2 linked regions of the Immundisolibacter sp. genome follow. The protein of the gene in region 2 interacts with the protein of the main gene of each other region in a pairwise test. Links are inferred from orthologs where the notes say so. Each region holds a gene or a part of one and is shown on either strand. Other genes may lie near its edges.

What was found. Proteins that work in one complex are often made in the same cells at the same time.
Region 1: the proteins of H5U26_RS00870 (region 2) and mtgA interact in binary tests that used the Escherichia coli proteins (3 or more experiments, as listed by UniProt). The link is inferred for Immundisolibacter sp. from one-to-one orthologs.

The regions. Positions count from the first base shown.
Region 1 is NZ_JACIZD010000008.1:19,151-24,418, reverse strand. Bases 1-2,999 are described here. They hold mtgA (monofunctional biosynthetic peptidoglycan transglycosylase), read right to left. Parts: upstream 1,856-2,999; coding sequence 1,145-1,855; downstream 1-1,144. Other genes in these bases: H5U26_RS10210 (NADPH:quinone oxidoreductase family protein), read right to left, coding at 2,310-2,999; H5U26_RS10215 (isoprenylcysteine carboxylmethyltransferase family protein), read right to left, coding at 1,852-2,313; H5U26_RS10225 (ABC-type transport auxiliary lipoprotein family protein), read left to right, coding at 543-1,136; H5U26_RS10230 (MlaD family protein), read left to right, coding at 1-546. In the rest of the region: more of H5U26_RS10210, read right to left, coding at 3,000-3,293; H5U26_RS10205 (efflux RND transporter permease subunit), read right to left, coding at 3,341-5,268. UniProt on the Escherichia coli protein: Peptidoglycan polymerase that catalyzes glycan chain elongation from lipid-linked precursors. May play a role in peptidoglycan assembly during cell division in collaboration with other cell division proteins.
Region 2 is NZ_JACIZD010000001.1:181,179-184,178, reverse strand. It holds H5U26_RS00870 (penicillin-binding protein 2), read right to left. Parts: upstream 2,368-3,000; coding sequence 634-2,367; downstream 1-633. Other genes in the region: rsmH (16S rRNA (cytosine(1402)-N(4))-methyltransferase RsmH), read right to left, coding at 2,632-3,000; ftsL (cell division protein FtsL), read right to left, coding at 2,364-2,639; H5U26_RS00875 (UDP-N-acetylmuramoyl-L-alanyl-D-glutamate--2,6-diaminopimelate ligase), read right to left, coding at 1-634. UniProt on the Escherichia coli protein: Essential cell division protein that catalyzes cross-linking of the peptidoglycan cell wall at the division septum. Required for localization of FtsN.

The sequences.
Region 1 (5,268 bases), on a different replicon or contig from region 2:
CGCACCGAAGGCAGCCCCTATCCGGTGATTCCGATGCAGCCCTCCCTCATGACGCGTCTGGATACTGCGCTCACGCTGGCCATGAGCACGCTGGAACAGGCAAGTCAGCGCCTGCTGGTGATCCTCAACGACGACAACGCGCAGGCCATCGGCTCCATCCTGGCCAACACGAAGCACATCACCGGTGCGCTGGCCGGACAGAGTGACCGGCTGGACCGCACCCTGGGCGATCTGGAACGGCTGGCCAAGTCCGGTGCCCAGGCTGGCGAAACGCTGGCGCCGCGCATCGAGCAGGTGCTGCGGCAGACGGAACAGCTGCTGGCGACCCTGCGCAGCACCGGCGAGCAGGTCGGCACCACTGCCCGCGACAGCCGCCGTCAGCTCGAATACACCGGCGGCGTGCTGCTGCCCCAGGTCGAGCGTGCGGTGGATGAACTCGGCTCCGCCGCCGGCAGCCTGCGCGAACTGGGTGATCGGCTCAGCGCCAATCCGCAGATGCTGCTGCTTGGCCCGCCGCAGCGCGAGCCCGGACCGGGGGAACGATGAAGCATCTGATCGCCGCCGCGCTGGTGTCGCTGCTGGCCGCCTGTTCGCTGCCGCTGAGCGCGCCCCAGGCGGACCTCACGCATACCCTGGCGCTGCCCGCGCAGGCCAGCGTCCCGCTGGCCATACCGGTGGGCCGCACCATCCAGGTGGCCACGCCGACCGCCGCGCCCGGTTATGACACCGCGGCCATGGCGTACCGACCGTCTGCGCATGAGCTGCGCTACTTCGCCCGCCAGCGATGGATCGACCGTCCGGCGCGCCTGCTCGGGCAGGCGCTGATGGATGGCTTCTCGGCCGGCGGCGCGCGGGTTTTGGCGCCGGGCAGCGGCGTGCGTGCCGACTACCGCCTGCTCAGTGAACTGCTGCAACTGGAACAGGACTTCACGCGCCAGCCAAGCCGGATACTGCTGTCCGTGCGACTTCAGCTGGTGGACGTGGGCAACAGGCGCGTGCTGGGCAGCCGCACGCTGCGGCTGGAGCAAGCCGCAGCCAGCGACGATCCGGCCGGTGGCGTCGCCGCCGCCAATGCGCTGGTAGAGCGCGCGGTGGTCGAAAGCGCCGGCTTTTGCCGGGAACTGCTCGGCAACTGAAGGTTGTCTCACAAACCCTGCAGGTAGCCCGGCCCCAAAAGGCGCATCTGGTTCAGCACCCAGCGTTGGCGCTGGCGCAGATAGTCCGATGGGGCGTCCACCCGCAGCAGCGATGGCGACGGCAGCGCTGCCGCCAGCAGGGCGGCTTCATGGCGGGTCAAGGCCGCTGCCGGTTTGTCGAAATAGGTACGCGCCGCGGCCTCCACACCGAACACGCTGCCGCCGAACTGGGCGATGTTCAGGTAGACCTCCAGGATGCGCTGCTTGGGCCACAGCAGTTCCAGCAGGCCAGTGAAGTACAGCTCGATGCCCTTGCGCAGCCAGCTTTGATCGCGCCAAAGAAACAGGTTCTTGGCCGTCTGCTGGGTGATGGTGCTGGCCCCGCGTGGGCGGTTGCGATACTGGTTGTCGCGAATCGCCTGCCGGATGCCGGTCAGGTCCAGGCCATGGTGCTCCCGAAAGCGCTGGTCCTCGGCCGCCACCACGGCCAGCGCCATGACCGGCGCGATGCCTTCGTAATCCACCCACCGATAGGGGTAGGGGTAAAAGCCGTACCCGGCGCGCAGCGCGGCGATGCGGTTTTGCAGGATGAACGAGGTGGTCGGCGGCGGCAGCCAGCGCAGCACCAGCACTGCCCCGACAGTCACCGCCAGCCAGATCAGAAGCGCGCAACGCAGTGCCCGCAGCAATCCGCGCAGCGCGCGGGCGGCGCGGCTCACAGCCAGCGGCGCACCCGCGCGCAGTAGTCGGCGTATTCCTGGCCGAAACGCCAACGCAGGTGCTCCTCCTCGCGGGCGATGACCAGCCGCTGCATGACCGGCAGCACCCACAGCAGCATCAGCAGTACCCAGGTGCTGCCGGCCAGCAGGCCAAGGCCCACCTGCAGCACGGTCAGGCTCAGATAAATCGGGTTGCGGCTGAAGCGAAACGGGCCTGTTTCGACCAGATTGCTGGCCGCCCGCTGCGGGTTGATGGTGGTCTGGTGGCGCCGCAGCTCGCGCAGGCACAGCCCGAACAGCGCCACGGCCAAAGCGATCAGAACCACGCCGCTCCAGAATCGCAGTGCGCCACCGGGCAGCGGCCACGGCAGGGGACGTTCCAGCCACAGGCCAAGGCCGATGGCGACGGCATACAGAATCGGCGGCGGCAGGGGTACGCGCGGGGTTTCGGCACTCATTTCGTGTCCTCTGGAATCAGCAATACCTTGCCGGTGGTGTGGCGCGCGCCAAGATCGGCGATGGCCTGCGGCGCGTCGCGCAGCGGCCGGCGCTGCGACACCAGCGGCGCGATGGCGCCCTGTCGCCACAGATCGAACAGGTCGGCCATCTGCTGTGCTGCGGCCGGCCGATTGCGGCGGCGCCAGGCGCCCCAGATCACGCCCAGCGCCGACAGGTCCTTCAGCAGCAGCCGGTTGGCCGGGATTTCAGGAATCGCTCCGGCGGCAAAGCCGACGATCAGCAGCCGGCCGCCGAACGCCAGCAGGCGCAGCGCCTGAGCGGTGTAATCGCCGCCGACCGGATCGAGCACGGCATCCACGCCGCGACCGGCGGTGACCGCCTTGAGCTGTTCGGTCCAGCTCGGCTCGCGATAGTCGAAGGCCTGCTCGGCGCCGTGCTGCAGGCAAAGGGCGCACTTGTCGGCGCCGCCGGCTGCCGCCAGCACGCGAAGACCCAGCGCCCGGCCCAGTTGCACCGTGGCCAGCCCGACGCCGCCGGCCGCCGCCAGCACCAGCAAGGTCTCGCCGGCGCGCAGTCGGCCGCGTTCCAGCAGGGCATGGTGAGCGGTGCCGTAGACCACGGGCAGCGCAGCGGCATCGACCAGATCGACGGCCTCCGGCACCCGGTACAGGTCTGCGGCATCGACGCAGGCGTACTCGGCGAAGGCGCCATAGCCGACCAGCCCGCACACGCGATCGCCGACCGTGAGCGCGGCATCCGTGCCGACGGCATCCACGGTGCCGGACAGTTCGACGCCGGGCGTGAACGGCAGGGGCGGGCGTTCCTGGTAGCGCCCGCCGATCATCAGCGTGTCCAGAAAGTTGAGCGCTGCGGCGGCGACCTTGACGCGCACCTGCCCGGGGCCCGGCTCGGGCAGGGGCAGGTCGGTCCACTGCATCTGTTCGGGCGTGCACCAGTCGCGGACCAGCCAGGCGTTCATCGCGTTCGTATCCTCGGAGTCGGCAAGGGGCGGCGAGGATTTCCTCGTCAGACGGGCGGCGGCGCAGCGGGTGAGGGTTGGACCCTGAAGCAGGCCGCATACAGCGTCGGCACGAACAGTACGGTCAGCACCGTGGCCACCAACAGTCCGCCCATCATGGCATAGGCCATCGGTCCCCAGAAAGGATCGGTCAGCAGCGGAAGCAGCGCCAGGATGGCGGCGGCGGCGGTCACCACGATGGGCCGGAAGCGGCGCACGGTCGATTCGATGACCGCCTCGTGGCGGCTCAAACCGGCCGCCACGTCCTGGCGGATCTGGTCGACCAGGATCACTGTATTGCGCATGGTGATGCCGGCCAGCGCCAACACCCCCAGCTGCGCCACCAGGCCCAGCGGCAGGTCCGCCACCCACAGCGTGACCAGCACGCCGATCAGGCCCAGCGGTGCCGAGGCCAGCACCAGCAGCGTCAGGCCCAGGTGCTGCAACTGCAGCATCAGCAGCGTCACGATGGCCACGGCAATGATCGGCATCACCGCGCCGATGGCCTCATCCACCTCCGCGCTGAGCTCGCCGATGCCGCCGATCTCCAGGTGATACCCCAGCGGCAGGCGCTGGCGTATGGCATCGAGCCGGTCCCGCAGCTGGGCATCCACGTCCAGTGGCTGCACGTACCAGGGCAGGTCGGCATATACCATGATGGCTGGCACGCGGTTGTAGTGGCTGACCACGCCTTCCTCCACCGCCGGCTGAAGGTGAGCCAGCTGGCCAAGCGGCAGGCTGGAGCCGTCGGCCAGTGGTACCGGCACATTCGGCAGGTAGCCCAGGCGCGTGCGCTCGTCCTCAGTCAGGCGCAGCACCACGTCGATGGTCTCGTCGCGGTCGCGCAGCTGCGTCACCGGCCGCCCCGACAGCAGCATGTCGAGTGACTCGCCCAGGCGCTGCGCGGACAGTCCGAGTGCCGTCAGGCGCGCCTGGTCCAGATCCAGCCGCACCGTGCTGACCGGCCCGCGCCAGCTGTAATGGACGCCGCTGGTCTGCGGGTGATCGTGCATGACGGCGCGGACCTGCGCGGCGAACTCGCGCAGCGTGGCGCGGTCCGGGCCGGTGATGCGGTATTCGATCGACGACGGCGCCGGCATGCCGAACGGAAACACGTTCACCCGCGCCCGCGCCTGCGGGAGCTCGCCGGCGATGCGTGTGCGCAGCGCCTCGCGCAGGCGATCGCGCGTCGGCCGGTCGGTGGTCTGGACGTAAGTCTTGATGACGTTGTGGGTGGGCAGCTCGATCCACAGGTCCGTGAAGATGCGCGGCGTGTCGGAGCCGATGTAGCTCACCCAGCGCACCACGCCCGCCTCGCCGGCCAGCAGGCGGTCCAGATCCTTGGCCAGCGTCTCGTTGGCGGCGAAGGAGCTGCCTTCCGGCAGCCAGGTTTCGACGATCAGGTCCGGCCGGTCGGTGAGTGGAAAGAACTGTTTCTCGACCTGCCTTCCGGCCACGGCGGCCAGGCCCACGAGCAGCGCCACCGTTGCCGCCACCCACCCCGGGCGGTTGACGCAGGCGCGCACCAGGCCGCGCAGGCGCCTGTAGAAGGGCGTGTCGTACACCTCGTCGTGGTGCGCTACCTGCGCCGGCAGCATGCGGTAAGCGAGGTAGGGCGTGAACAGCACCGACACCAGCCAGGACACCAGCAAGGCCACCGCAATCACGCCGTAGAGACCGAACATGAACTCGCGCAGCGCCGATTTCGCCAGCGCGATCGGCATGAAGCCGGCGATCGTGACCAGTGTGCCGGTCAGCATGGGCAGTGAGGTACTGGTGTAGGCAGCGCTGGCAGCGTGGAAGCGGTCCAGGCCCTGGCGCATCTTCACCTGCATCATCTCGACAATGATGATGGCGTCGTCCACCAGCAGGCCGAGCGAGATGATCAGCGCGCCCAGCGAGATGCGCTGCAGGTCGATGCCCATCACCTGCATGG
Region 2 (3,000 bases):
CCAGATTGGTATAGACGGCGGTATCGAAGCGCACGCCGGCCGTGCGCTGCTGGTGCAGGGCGTGCGAGGACACTTCCATGGCCACCGCGCGGGCGCCCTGGTCGCGCAGGCGGGCCAGCCAGGACTGCAGGGCCAGCGGGTCGGGTGTGGTGTGGCTGGCCGGCTCCAGCCGACCGGGAAAGCCGTTGCCCTCGGTGCCCAGGATGCCGCAGCGAGGCAGGCACTGGGCCAGGAAATGGCTGACCGAGGTCTTGCCGTTGGTGCCGGTGATGCCGATCACGGCCAGCGCCTTGGACGGCTCGCCATGAAAGCGCGCGGCGATGATGCCCTGCCGGGCGGCCAGGTCCGCCAGCGCCAGCACGGGCACTGGCAAGCCGGTCGGCAGCGGCAGGGAGGCGTCGATCAGCACCGCCGCGACGCCGGCCGCGATGGCCTGCTCCAGGTGCCGGGCGCCCGAGGTGCGCCGCCCGGGCACCGCCAGGAACAGATCGCCCGGTTGTGCCAACCGGCTGTCGTTGCACAGGCCGCTGACGGCGAGGTCGCCGACCCGGCCGGCGCTCGGTTCGCCGTCCAGCCAACCGGCCAGCAGCGTGGCCAGTGGCACCGTCGTCGGGTTGGCTTTGCGAGCGACCATCACAGGCGGCGCTCCGCCGCCTGCAGCAGGTTCGGTGTCGCAGCCGGCGTCGGCGGGATCAGCGGCGCCGCCGGTAGCGCGTCCGGCGCCACGCCGAGCATGCGCAGGGCGCCCGCCATCACGCTCTGGAATACCGGCGCCGCCACTTCACCGCCGTAATAGGCGCCCTGCGGGTCGCGCAGGCTGACCAGCAGCACCAGACGCGGATTGCTGACCGGCGCGAAGCCGGCGAAGGTGGCCAGATAGCGGCGACGGTCGTAGCTGCCGCCGGCCGCGATGTGCGTGGTGCCGGTCTTGCCGGCCACCCGGTAGCCGGCGATGGCCGCCTTGGTGGCCGTGCCTCCCGGCCCGACCACGCCTTCGAGCATGGCGTTGACCTCGGCCGCGACATCCGCCGGCAGGGCGCGCTCACCGGCCGGCTGCTCGCTGGCCGGAACGGCCAGGAAACTGACCGGCCGCAGCAGGCCGCCGCTGGCCAGCGCGGCATAGGCACGTGCCAATTGCAGGGCCGTGCCCGATACGCCGTAACCGAAGGCCATGGTCACCTGCTCGACCTGTCGCCAGCTTTGCGCGGCGCGCAGCAGGCCGCTGGCTTCGCCCGGAAAGCCGGTGCTGGTGGGCACGCCAAAACCGAAGCGGGCGAAGCTTTCCCACATCTGCGCCGGAGTCATGGACAGGCCGATCTGCACCGCGCCGACATTGCTCGACTTGCGGATCACGCCGGCCATGTCCAGCGCGCCGTAGTTGTGCACATCGCGCACGGTATGCCGGGCCACGCGCAGGTAGCCGGGGGAGGTGTCGATCACGCGGTGCGGATCGAAGCTGTGGTGCGCCAGGGCGGCGGCCACGGTGAACGGCTTGATGGTGGAGCCCGGCTCGAACGGATCGGTGACGGCCCGGTTGCGGCGGCGGTCCGGATCCTGGTCGGCGCGATCGTTCGGGTTGAAGGTCGGCTGGTTGACCATGGCCAGCACCTCGCCGCTGGCCACATCCAGCATCACCGCCATACCGGAGGCGGCCTTGTGGCGCAGCACGGCGGCTTTCAGCTCACGGTAGGCCAGGTACTGGATGCGCCGGTCGATGGACAGCCGCAGATCCTTGCCCGGTCGCGGCGGGGCGATGGTTTCGAGCAGGGCGACGCGTTGACGCCGGGCGTCGAGCACGATGCGTTCTTTGCCCGGCGTACCGCGCAGGTGGCCGTCATAGGCGGCTTCGAGCCCGCCCTGGCCGTGGTCGTCGATATCGGTGTAGCCGACCACGTGGCCGGCGGCTTCGGCCAGCGGGTAGTAACGGCGGTAGCCACGCTGGCGATAGACGCCGGGCAGCTTCAGTGCCAGGGCGGCATCGGCCATTTCCGGCGGCACCGCGCGGCGCAGATAGGCGAATTTGGTGTCGGCCCGCGCCGCCACGGTGGCCGACAGTTGCGTCGGGTCCAGCCCCAGCGCATGCGCCAGTTCGGGCCAGCGCTGCCGCGCCTTGCGAAAATCCTCCGGCACGACCCATACCGAATCGACCGGCGCGCTGATGGCCAGCGGCTCACCGTTGCGGTCCAGCAGCATGCCGCGATGGGCATTGATGGACACGGTGCGCAGGGCGCGCGCATCACCCTGGCCTTTCAGGAACTGCGTGCGCAGCGTGTGCAGGTACACGGCCTGCACCATCAGCGCGCCACCGGCCAGCAGGAGCAGGGCCAGCACCAGGTAGTGACGCGGGCGCGAGAACACGGCGCTCATCGTCGCACCTGCGCCATTTCCTGCGGCTGCGGCAGGACCATGCCCAGCTCGTCGCGCGCCTTGCCCTCGACCCGCGCATGCGTGGTCAACGTGGCCTCTTCCAGCAGCAGGCGGCTCCACTCGCTGTCGAGACGGTCACGGCTCTCGCGCAGCTCGCTCAGCTCGGTCACCAGGCGGCGTTCGCGGTATTTGATGTGCACCACGCCCAGCGCCGACGCGAAGCAGACCAGCAGCAGCGCCGCCAGCAGCAGATGTCCAATGCGCTCAATCATGGGCGGGCACCGGATCGGGCAGGCGCTCGGCCACGCGCAGGATGGCGCTGCGCGCGCGCGGATTGACCGCCAGTTCGGCCGCGGCGGCCTTCTTGGGCACCCGCACCAGGCGCAGCACGGGCGGCTCGTGCGCACCCTCGAAGCGGCCCGCGTGCAGGCGCATGAACTGCTTGACCGGACGATCTTCAAGGGAATGAAAGCTCAGCACGACCAGCCGTCCGCCGGGCGCCAGCACCGACAGCGCCTGGTCCAGGCCGGCGGCCAGATCGTCCAGCTCGTGATTGACCACCATGCGCAGCGCCTGGAAGGTGCGCGTTGCAAAGTGCTTGTGCTGCTCGCGCCGCGGCATGGCGCCGCGCAC